2 regions of the Arthrobacter sp. CAL618 genome follow, and region 2 is predicted to be linked to the other one. Evidence: riboswitches for the same ligand, from Rfam matches in the RefSeq annotation. Region 2 holds a riboswitch; the other holds the start of a gene.

Region 1 (5,918 bases), on a different contig from region 2:
GGGTTGGCCCGCGGCAGGAGCCGGCCCGTGAGGTGGGGGGTCAGAACGTCAACACTCACGGACGCACCTCCACGTCGGCTCTGCCGTCGGCGACCCGTAGCAGCCTGCTGCCCAGCGCGTCGGTGAACTCCTGGTCGTGGGTGACCGCCAGCAGGCTGCCACCGTCCTGGATCAGTTCGGCAAGCAGCGCGACGAGTTCGGCCCAGGTGTTGGCATCCTGCCCGAAGGTCGGTTCGTCCAGGACCAGGATGTCCGGGTCTGTTGCCAGCATGGTCGCCACCGAAAGCCGCCGCTTTTCACCGCCGGACAGGGTGAAGGGGTTTGCCTGCAGCAGGGAGGTCAGCCTCAACCGCTCGGCGATGGGATCCACCCGCCGCCGGACCGCCGCCTCGTCAGTACCCCCTAGCCGGCGCGGACCAAATTCCAGCTCGTCGATCACCCGGTTGGTGAGGAACTGGTGCTCGGGTTCCTGGAACACCGTCCCAATCCTGGTCACCAGTTGCGCTGATTTCCAGGCGTGCGGGCTACTCCCGGCTCCGCGGGAGAGGGCCGGTGCGGCCTCCAACTGGCCTCCCCGCGCCGGCAACAACCCGGCCAGGGTCAGCGCAAGCGTCGATTTTCCGCCACCGTTGGGGCCCACGATGCCCAGGGATGAGCCGGCGGTGAGGGCGACGTCGACGCCGTCGAGCACCGCCGGTCCCCGTTTGGCCCGCGCCACTGATAGTCCCCTGGCAGTAAGCAGCTCCTCCCCCGGTGAGGATAGCTGCGTGGGAACCGACGGTTGATGACCGGGGAGCCACACCCCCGCCGCCGCCAGCCGGGCCCGGGTCGACGCGTCGGTCAGCACCGTGCCTGGGGGGCCGTCGGCGAGGATCCCGCCGTCGGCCGCCAGCACCACCACCCGATCCACCACATCGGCCCACACCGCCACCCGATGCTCTACCACCACAAGGGTGGCGCCGGTGCGGTCCAGGACCCGCCCGACGGCGTCCCTTACCTCCAGCACACCGGCCGGGTCGAGATTGGCGGTCGGTTCGTCAAGCAGCAGGAGCCCGGGTTGCATCGCCAGCACCGCCGCCAACGCCAGGCGTTGCTTCTGGCCGCCGGACAACGCACTGGTGGACCGATCCAACGGCACCTCAAGCCCCACGTCGTCGAGCGCCCGCCGAACCCGCTGCCAGATCTGGTCGCGCGGTACGGCCTGGTTCTCGGCGCCGAAGGCCACCTCGTCACCGACCCGGGCCAGCACAATCTGAGAGTCCGGGTCCTGAAGCACCAGCCCCGCGCGACCGCGCACCTCACCGGGAGGCCGCCCGTCGAGGGTGAGGGAACCGTGCTGTTCGCCCTGCCCCTCATCGCCGAGGACACCAGCCAACCCGTGCAGCAGGGTCGACTTCCCGGACCCTGACGCGCCGAGCAGCAGCACCCGTTCTCCGGGCGCTACTGTCAGGTCAACGTCCCGGACCGCCGGGGTTTTCCGGCCGGCGTGCCGCCAGCTCCAGCCTTGCGCGCTGATGCTGACGGCCGACGGCGTATTTCCGTGGTCAGCCATACCGGTTAGACGTCAGCCGTTCGTCCGGAGGCGAAAGCCGACAGCACCCCCGTCTTGGCCAGGGCACGGACCGCCAGCCACGACACCAGGCCAGCGATAATCACGCCCGAGATCGAGGCGAACACCACGTACATCAGTTGCCATTCGAAGGCCCAGAGGGCGTTGTACAGGATGTTCTCGCTGATCGAGAGGGCCAGGCCCGCGCCAAGCCCGGCGAGCAAAGCCACCCCGAGGTTCCACCTGCGGTACAGGAACAAGAGGAAGATGAGCTCGGCCCCGACGCCCTGAATGGCTCCGGAGAGCAACGTGGTCAACCCGAACTGGGTGCCCAGCAGCGCTGAAACCGCTGCAGCCAGCACTTCGCAGTAGATGGCTGCTCCGGGTTTCCTGATGATCAGACCGCCAAGTACCCCCGCGATCAGCCAGCCACCTGTGTAGAGACCGGCCAACGGCGGGAACGCTCCGGTCAAGGCAGCGATGCCCGTGTAGCCGGCCGACCATGCGAAGAACACCACCCCGACGGCGACCGCCACCACCGAGGCAACGACAATGTCGACCACCCGCCATTGATATCGGGCGCGCAGCGTCGACGTGTTTTGAGTTGGTGCAGTTGATGAAGCCATGTGAATTTACCTCCTGAGGTACAGGAGGGGAGGGTATCCGGGCCCATGGCGGGTGCCACCGGCCGGGCACCCTGAGATACTCGACTCCCTTCGCCGGTACTAGCCGGATCAGGTTCGAGGGTCTGCGGTAGGCCGCACTCTCAGCGCCCGTCCATCTGGATGGACGGCGCTCCCCTGTCGTATGTTTAGCAATTTCAACTCTACACCTGAGAGGTTCGTACCCACCACGGTGGCCGGCGGCGGGCTCCCGGCTGTGCTGGTGCGTCTCACCTCAACAGGAAAACGCTAGGCTTGAGAAAAGAGCCACCATCGAAGGAGACACCATGAATCAGCTTATGAAACTGCTGGGCGTAGCACTGAGCCTTGGCGCGGGCATCGCCGGAGCCAAGGTCGTGGATTTCATCTGGCACAAGACCACCGGCAAAGCCTCACCGAAGGACGAGGACGGGCTCGAAAACAGCCTCCGTTCCGCCCTCGCGTTCGCGCTGATCTCCGGTGCCGTGCGCGCCGTCCTGCAGGTCCTCACCAACCGCACCACGCAGCGGGCAGCCAACCGGTTCGCGAAGTCCCGCGACCTGACGTAGGTCCTATTTACGTCTCATCGGGGCGCTCGGTCGGATTCCGGCCGGGCGCCCTCTTGTTGGCGGCGTTCTCCACCACCTCGTCAAGTTCATCCATGCTGAGCAGGTCTCGCCGCAGGTGTTTGGTGCGGTATCCCGCCCGGCCCACCATGTGGGCTGAGACGGGGACGGTGAGGAGCATGAAAATCCAGCACACCAGCAGGACCGGGATCAACACCCAGCTGCGCATCTGTAAGCCCATGGCCAGAAGGAACAGCAGCAGTCCCAGCACCTGAGGTTTGGTTGCCGCGTGCATCCGGGTGAGGAGGTCAGGGAAACGGAGCAGGCCGACGCCGGCAGCAACCGACATCAGTGCCCCTCCGATCATGAGAACGGCTGTCACCACGTCAATGAGAGTCTCGCTCATGCCCTACTTCCTGTCCGTGACGAACCGGGCGACGGTCACGGATCCAATGAATCCGATCACCGAAATCCCGACCAGAAGCACAATATTGTCCAGGTGCCGGTTCACTGCCATGTCCACGGCCAGCGCTCCACCAATGATGGCGAGCAGCACATCGATCGCGAGCACCCGGTCCAGGATCGAGGGGCCTCGCGCAATCCGATACAAAGCGCACAGGGCGGCGAATCCGAGCAACAGTCCCACAATAATTACGGCGCTCGTCATTTCCGGATCCCCTCCTCACGCTCTTCGTTCTCCTGATCGAACCGGACCTCAGTCTGCAGCAGCGCCAGATCATCCCGGGTTCCCATAATCCTGATCAGCCAGGCTTCGGTGGCCCGCACATCGGACCTGATCTTCGCCGCACCCTCCGGCGTCTTCACATTCAGGCAGTGCAGGTACAGCGTGGAGGTAGAGCGGTCCACCTCCACCACCAGCGATCCGGGGATCAGGGAGAGCGCGTGCCCGGTGACGGTCACCAGAAGGTCGGACTGGCTCCGAAGCTGGACTGCCACCACCGCGTTGACAAGCCTCGGGCCCTGCGTGAGCGAGAGCCAAAACACTTCGAAACTCGCCACCACGAGCTTGTACAGGAATCGTCCGATGAACGGGACCGCGTACAACACGTTGAATCGGCCGCTGAGCTCCACCGGCGGCAGGTACAGCAGGTTGGCCACTGCGTAGGCGATCAGGCCGCCAAAAATGAGGTTCCCCGGACTGAAGTCCTGCCACAGTGCGCCCCAGACGATGACCAGCCAGATAATCAGGGGCAGTTCCGTGATGAAGGGGATCTTCTGTCGGCTCATGGCGCGATCCCTTCGCCCAGGACCGCTTCAATGTAATCGGTCCGCTCCAGCATGTTCTGCGCAGCGTTGTCGCTGATTTCAAACAACGGACCCGCCAGGAGGGTAAGGGTGACTCCCAGACCGACCAGGCCCATGGTGGGACCGACCATGGTGCGGGGTAGCAGGTTCACCGCTTTGCGCCCGGAGAACCGCCCAGTGGTCTCGCTGTTGACGCGCTGCGAGGTGCGAACGGCTGATCCGTCTGCCTTGGTGGCGAGCAGGATGGGATCCGGGTGCAGTGCGTCTTCGGGGCGGCGCCAGAAGGCGCGGTTCCAGACGCGGGCAATCGCCAGCAGGGTCAGGAGGCTGGTGAGCACACTGGCGCCAACCGCCACATAGGCGATGGGTGTGCCCAGTTCGACGCCGGCCTGCAGGATACCCAGCTTGCCGAGGAACCCGGAGAAGGGCGGTATTCCGGCCAGATTCATTGCCGGGATGAAGAACAGTACGCCAAGTAGCGGCGATAGCTTGGCGAGCCCACCAAGGCGATCCATATTGGCGGTCCCACCACGGCGTTCAATCAACCCGGTCACCAGGAACAGGCTGGTCTGCACCGTGATGTGGTGCGCCACGTAGAAGATCGCGGCGCCCAATCCGACGACGGTTGAGATCGCCAGCCCGAAGATCATGAACCCGATGTGGCTGACCAGGGTGAAGGACAACATTCGTTTGATATCCGACTGCGCCAAGGCCCCGAGGATCCCCACCACCATGGTGAGGATTGCCACCACCATCAGCAGGGTGTTGATGCGGTCGCCCGGGAAGAGCAGCGTCTCGGTGCGCACCATTGCGTAGACGCCCACCTTGGTGAGCAGGCCAGCGAACACGGCAGTTACCGGTGCGGGCGCTGTCGGATAGGAGTCAGGCAGCCAGAAGGACAGGGGGAAAACGGCTGCCTTGATTCCGAACGCCACCAAGAGCATCAGGTGCAGCATCATCTGCGTGGCAGGGTCGATCTCCCCGAGCTTCACCGCAAGATCGGCCAGGTTGATGGTTCCCGTTGCGGCATAGATCATGCCGATCGCAATCAGGAAGAGCAGCGACGACACCACGCTGACCACCACGTAGGTCACTCCCGCGCGGATCCGCTGGGTGGTTCCGCCGAGGGTCATCAGCACATAGCTGGCCGTCAGCAGGATTTCAAAGCCCACATACAGGTTGAACAGGTCGCCGGACATGAACGCGTTGGAGACGCCGGCCACCAGGATCAGGTAGGTGGGGTGAAAGATCGAGATGGGGCCGTCTTCATCGCCGTCGGTCATGCCCTGCCCGGTGGCGTAAATCAGCACCGCGAGGCTGATCGCCGTCGAAATAACCAGCATGAGGGCGGAAAACTGGTCGACCACCAGGGTGATGCCGAACGGCGGCATCCACCCACCAATGAACACCGCGGTGGCTCCGTGCTCTGCGGCATTCTGCAGGAGGAACAGTTCGAGGATCAGTGTGATGCTCAGGGTCGAAATGCTGACCGCCCGCTGCGAGCGGGAATGCCGGATCAGGAGGAAGGCAACCGCTGCGCCAAGGAACGGGAGGACCACGGCCAGCGGTGCGAGGCTTGCAATGTTCACCGTGGCTCCTTCGGTTCGGAGGGAAGATCAAGGACGCCCGCGTTTTGAGAGCCGGGTGCTTCCTCGGCTTCCTCCAGCGGGGTGAACTCGGTGGTTTCTTCGGGGACATCGGCGTCGTCTTCAGCGTCGAAGCTGCCCTGACTGGCGACCCTGCGGTCCTCCATATCGTCCTGGACCTCGTCGCGGCGGCCCAGCACCCAGGACCGGTAGATGATGCCCAGCATGAAGGCGGTCACGGCGAAGGAAATCACAATGGCGGTCAGAATCAGGGCTTGGGGCAGCGGATCCGAGTAGGCGTCGGCGGCGA
Region 2 (5,556 bases):
GGCCAGCCGTCGCGGCCACCAGGTCACGCTGATTGATCCCGCGCCCGCTTCCGGAGCTACCCATGCTGCGGCGGGGATGCTGGCCCCGGTCAGTGAGTTCCATTATCAGGAAGAGTCTTTGCTGGACCTGACGCTGCCCTCGGCCCGGGCATACCGAGACTTCATCACGGAGCTGGAGGCCGCCTCCGGGATTGGAACCGGCTACCAGCGGAGGCATACCCTGGTCGCCGGTGTCGATGCGGCGGATCGGCAGGCCCTGACCGACCTGCGCTCTGTCCAGTCAAGTCTTGGGCTTCAGGTGGAAGCACTCACCACTAGTCAGGCGAGGCGTCTGGAGCCGCTGCTCGGCCCGCAGCTTTCAGGAGCGTTCCTGGTTCCTGAGGATCATCAGGTTGATCCGCGGGCTATGGCCGTTGCCCTCCAAGCAGCACTAGCCAAACAGACGACCGCGCGCACGGTGCCCGTTTCGGTTTCCGCACTTATCCATGACGATGCTACTGACCGTGTTGCTGTGACCGGTGTGTTGTTGGAGAACGGAGAGCGGATTGATGCTGATGAGATCATCCTGGCTAACGGGCTCGGTGCGGTAAACATTGATGGCCTGCCGACAGGGCTGCGGCTACCGTTACGTCCGGTGTACGGGGACATTCTCCGCCTGCGCGTACCCGAACACCTTCGACCGCTCATAACCTCCACGGTCCGCGGGTTGGTCCGCGGGTCGTCCATATATGTGGTGCCCCGGCAGGATGGAACGGTGGTGATAGGTGCCACTCAACGGGAAAACGGGTCCGCGGGGCTTTCCGCGGGAGGTGTCTACGAACTACTCCGGGATGCTCAGACGCTGATCCCGGCAGTCGCGGAACTCGAACTGCTCGAAGCCCTCTGCCGCCCCCGACCGGGGACCCCGGACAACGCTCCCCTGCTTGGCCGGTGCAGGGAGCCGGACGGCTCCGATGTGCGTGGACTTGTGGTCGCTACCGGTTTCTTCCGGCACGGGGTGCTGCTGGCACCGATCACCGCCCGCCTCTGCGCGGACCTGATCAGCCAAAACATACCGGAGATCGACATCGAGCGATTCCGACCCGACCGGTTCAGTAACCTCGGGCACTTCGCCGAAGCGTCCCGTCCTGATGCTTCCCGTCATAACAGTTTTCCTGATGAAGTAAGGATTGCCCTATGAGCTTCACATTGAACGGACAACCCCGGAATACCGTTTCGGTTTCCACCCTCAAGCACCTAATCACCGAGCTGACCGGCCGTGAGTTGACCGATGCCGGGCAACCAATCGATAAAAAACAGTTGGGTGTAGCCGTTGCAGTCAACGCCGAGCTCGTACCCCGCACCCGTTGGGTTGAGGTAACCATCCAGAACGGTGACGACATCGAAATTCTTACCGCCGTCCAGGGAGGATAAAACATTGACTGACAACGACGCGTTAACAATCGACGGGGTTGCGCTTAGCTCCCGGCTGATCATGGGAACCGGGGGAACCCCAAGCCTGGAAGGCCTGGGGGCGGCTCTGGCAGCATCGGGAACGGAACTGACAACCGTGGCGCTGCGAAGGTACAACCCCGAGACGGGTGGGTCCTTGTTCGAATTACTCAACGAGCAAGGGATCCGGATATTACCGAACACGGCAGGATGTTTCACTGCCCGCGAAGCGGTCATGACCGCTGAACTGGCGCGGGAGGCACTGGCAACGGACTGGATAAAACTTGAAGTAATCGCCGATGAACAAACCCTGCTACCTGATGCGCTGGAACTCATCGAGGCCACCGAAACACTGGTCACGAAAGGCTTCAAGGTCTTCGCATACACTAACGACGATCCCATCCTGGCCCGACGACTAGAACAACTCGGAGCTACAGCCGTTATGCCCCTGGGGTCCCCTATTGGGACGGGGCTGGGTATCCTAAACCCCCACAACATCGAACTCATCGCCTCAAGGGCAACAGTTCCGATAGTTTTAGACGCCGGGATCGGCACAGCCTCCGACGCCGCACTGGCAATGGAGCTGGGCTGCGACGCGGTCCTGCTCGCCACAGCAGTCACCAGAGCACAGAACCCGATAGTAATGGCGACAGCCTTCAAACACGCCGTTATCGCCGGCCGACTTGCCTCACAAGCCGGCCGGATACCCAAACGCACCCACGCCCAAGCCTCCTCCCCCACCCAAGGCCGCCCCCACCTCGAACAAATGTGCTGATATCCGAAATCCGTGACAACGGGTACGAAAAACCCTATCTACGCTGAACATCGAGAGATCGGCGGCGTCCGCCGGGATGAGATTTGTGGAGATCACTATTGTTGGCTCAGCTGCAGGGTGTGCTGCGTTATCGAGTGACAGTGTCCAGGATACGTAACACTCGCCTTCACCGATGCTGGCAGAGAAGTGACTAGACGTCCAGGAGTGCCGTCATCGAGAGGCTGGCCGAAGATCCATTCCGCGTTTGCACAAATGATGTAGCGCATGCCAGCCAGCATCGATCAGTCAATGTCCTTGATGCCACCCAACAGAAAACACTGCAGCCTCTGCGCGTCCTCAATAGCGGTGATCATTCGGGGTCGTTATGGTCGACATACCACCAGCCGGAGACAGGCCGGGCGAGTGTAAGACGTCGTGCTAACAGGTTTCCTTATGGGATATGGTCGGTGGAAGTGACACGGGGTGCCCGGCACGGCGAAAGTCGGCCAGGGGCTGAGATCAAACCCGGTGAACCTGCTCCAGTTAGTACTGGCGAAGGGATGTCAGCACCGGTGAACGGTTATCTGCATCTACGCTTCGTGCCTTCGTCACCGGTCGAAAGGTGATCTTCATGCAGTCCACAACATCCTCCCCCAACGTCCTTTCCATCCGTGATCAGGTAGTACTGGTCACCGGAGGTGGCCGCGGGCTCGGCGCCCGCCTAGTGCAGTCTTTCCTGAATGAAGGCTCCCGCGTGGTGATCAATTATCTAGAAAGTGCGGACGCGGCCCGGGAAACGGCGGCAACTTTTCCTGAACGGGCTGTGGCTATCCGGGCGGATGTGCGTGATGCGCAGCAGGTCTCTGCCATGGTCAAGGAAGCAGGAGCACATTTCGGTTCCCCTATTACCACGATCATTAACAATGCGTTGACTGACTTCTCCTTCAACGGCGAAGCCCGACCGCACGCGGACACGTTGAGGTGGGAAGATCTGGATCAGCAGTTCGCCGGTACCGTACGGGGGGCCTTGAACACTGTGCAGGCGGTATTGCCTGGGATGCAGGCGGCCGACTTTGGGCGTGTCATCAATGTGGGCACCAATCTATTTCAGCACCCGGTCGTTCCGTACCACGACTACACGGCGGCGAAAGCGGCACTGCTTTCGCTGACCCGCACACTCTCGCATGATCTGGGCCCAGAGGGGATAACTGTGAACATGATTTCGGGTGGGTTGCTACGCACCACGGATGCCAGTTCGGCAACACCGGAGGCAGTTTTTGATGTCATTGCCGCCGGGACCCCACTGCGCCGGGTCACTACTCCGGAAGAGTTCGCGGATGCCGCATTGTTCTTCGCCTCCCCATGGTCGCGGTCGGTAACCGGGCAGAATCTGATCGTGGACGGCGGGTTAGTGAAGGGGTGATATCAGCGGGCCGCCATCTGCACTCGAATCTGTTTATCTTCGGCTTTGGACAGCATGAAGCAGCACGGCGCCTTCACAGTCATTAGCTGATCGGGCTGGGGACATCAACTACTTTGAGCAGCCGCCGTACTGTCGGGCGGTTGCTTGAATGCGGTGTTCTTTGCTTATTCGCCCTGTTTCCAGGAGGTCGATCGGCGTCCGGCGTCCACATCGTCTTGACGGTCTACCGGGTTCCGCCTTCTGTGGTCAGAGCGGGCTGTGCGGCGGCGGCCTTGCCTGCGTTGGATAAAGCGAGCTGCCAAACCGTATTTTGGTGATGCCACGAGGGCCAGGGTGAAGCAGGCGGTAGCGATGACGCCCATGGCGCCGGCGATGGAGGCGTCCAGGGCAGCCGCACCTTGGTAGCCGGCGATGGCTGATGTCCAGCCGATGGCGACAGTTACGGTGATCATGAGCCAGATCCGGTCGGTGAGCAGGTAGGCGGTGGCGGCCGGGACAATCAGCAGGGTGATAACGAGGATCGCCCCGACCGCTTCAAACGCTGTCACTGCGGTGATGGCGACCGCAACGAGCAGCAATTGTGAGACCAGCTGCGGTCGGATACCTATCGTCCGGGCGAAGCCTGGGTCGAAGGTGCTTACTTTGATTGGTTTCCAGAACACGGTGATCAGGACCGCGTTCAGAAGCGCAATGGTGCCGATTACGAGCAGTGCCTGCGGCAATTCGGTGCCGAGTACGTCGATGGTGCGGAAGGGAACGAACGCGATCTCACCGTAGATCGTCGAGTCCAGGTCCAGGTGGATGTCCGAAGCGTAATGATTGATGCCCAGCACACCGATCGAGAACAGGGCGGGGAAGATTAGCGCTATCGCGGCGTCGGCCTTTACCAGCCCACTGGAGCGCAGGGCCTCGACGCAGAGGACGCAGAGGACGGCGAATATGGTGGCTCCGATGATGACCGGTAGCGGCGCCCGGGTATGGAAGAGCACATAGATCAGGACAATGCCCGGCAGTACCGCGTGGGAGACGGCGTCGGCCATCAGGACGGTGCGCCGGAGCACCATGAACGGTCCCAGCAGGCCGCAGGCTGTGGCGGTCAGGCCTGCGGTGACCATGATGGCCAGGGCGGAACTCATGATGCCTCTGCCCGGGTGAGGGCGAGCAGTTGGTCGGCGACATCATCTCCGAGGCTTCCGCGGATATCCACCGGATTCGGTTCCCGGACCACCGGGGAGTCGAGTTGATGTCCGTGTTTGAGCCATGCTGTCCATAGGTGCTCGCGTTCCAGGATCGGCTGTGCAGCGGTGTGGCCGGCTCCGGTCAGGTGGAGCTGCCCGTCGCACTGCTGTAGCAGACGGGAGTTCTCCAGGTCGTGTAGTGCCCGGCGCCGGGTCCGGGCGTCCCCGGCTAGGGACGCGGGTGTGAGCGTCTGTCCTGTCCGTTCGGCGGCGGCAATCTCGGCAAGGAGACCGGTCCGTTGGCGGTCCCGGCGGTCCCGGCGGAGTTTGTGCGCACGCCAGAGGATTCCGCGGCGGGGAGCCAGAGCTAGGGAAACCAGGACCACGGCGAGGCCGGTCAGGACAATGACCGGACCTGTAGGGGTTTGGGTGGCGGTGGAAATCAATGCCCCAGTCACAGCGACAGCGGCGCCGATGAGCCCGGCCAGCAACAGCATGGAGGCGAGTCTTGTGGTGAATTGCCGGGCGGCGGCGGCAGGAGCGACGATCATCGCGACCATGAGTATCGCGCCGACGGTGCGGATGCCGACAATGACGGCGACTACCAGCAGTGCGGTCATCAGATACTCTACCGCGCGCACCCGTAACCCCAACGAGGCTGCGAACGCCTGATCGAACAGGGTGGTTTTCAAAACCCTGAACATCAATGCGGTAAATCCCAGTGCTGTGACCGCCAGGACGGCGAAAACGGTGACGTCCTCTTCGAGTAG

Evidence for each region. Region 2 has a riboswitch for thiamine pyrophosphate ahead of K728_RS0115555 (3-oxoacyl-ACP reductase). Riboswitches for the same ligand answer to the same signal wherever they lie in the genome.
Region 1: another riboswitch for thiamine pyrophosphate. It lies ahead of K728_RS0114245 (ECF transporter S component); the one in region 2 lies ahead of K728_RS0115555 (3-oxoacyl-ACP reductase).

The regions. Positions count from the first base shown of each region.
Region 1 covers NZ_ASZW01000240.1:1,042-6,959, forward strand. The annotation lists gene K728_RS0114235 (energy-coupling factor transporter transmembrane component T family protein) at 1-59, opposite strand, end outside; gene K728_RS0114240 (ABC transporter ATP-binding protein) at 56-1,552, opposite strand; gene K728_RS0114245 (ECF transporter S component) at 1,558-2,175, opposite strand; TPP riboswitch at 2,244-2,361, opposite strand; gene K728_RS0114250 (DUF4235 domain-containing protein) at 2,499-2,759, shown strand; gene mnhG (monovalent cation/H(+) antiporter subunit G) at 2,767-3,162, opposite strand; gene K728_RS0114260 (monovalent cation/H+ antiporter complex subunit F) at 3,166-3,423, opposite strand; gene K728_RS0114265 (Na+/H+ antiporter subunit E) at 3,420-4,004, opposite strand; gene K728_RS0114270 (Na+/H+ antiporter subunit D) at 4,001-5,611, opposite strand; gene K728_RS0114275 (Na(+)/H(+) antiporter subunit C) at 5,608-5,918, opposite strand, start outside.
Region 2 covers NZ_ASZW01000255.1:7,907-13,462, reverse strand. The annotation lists gene thiO (glycine oxidase ThiO) at 1-1,180, shown strand, start outside; gene thiS (sulfur carrier protein ThiS) at 1,177-1,413, shown strand; gene K728_RS0115560 (thiazole synthase) at 1,418-2,206, shown strand; TPP riboswitch at 2,655-2,763, shown strand; gene K728_RS0115555 (3-oxoacyl-ACP reductase) at 2,817-3,608, shown strand; gene K728_RS0115550 (metal ABC transporter permease) at 3,773-4,744, opposite strand; partial or broken gene K728_RS19690 (metal ABC transporter permease) at 4,741-5,556, opposite strand, start outside.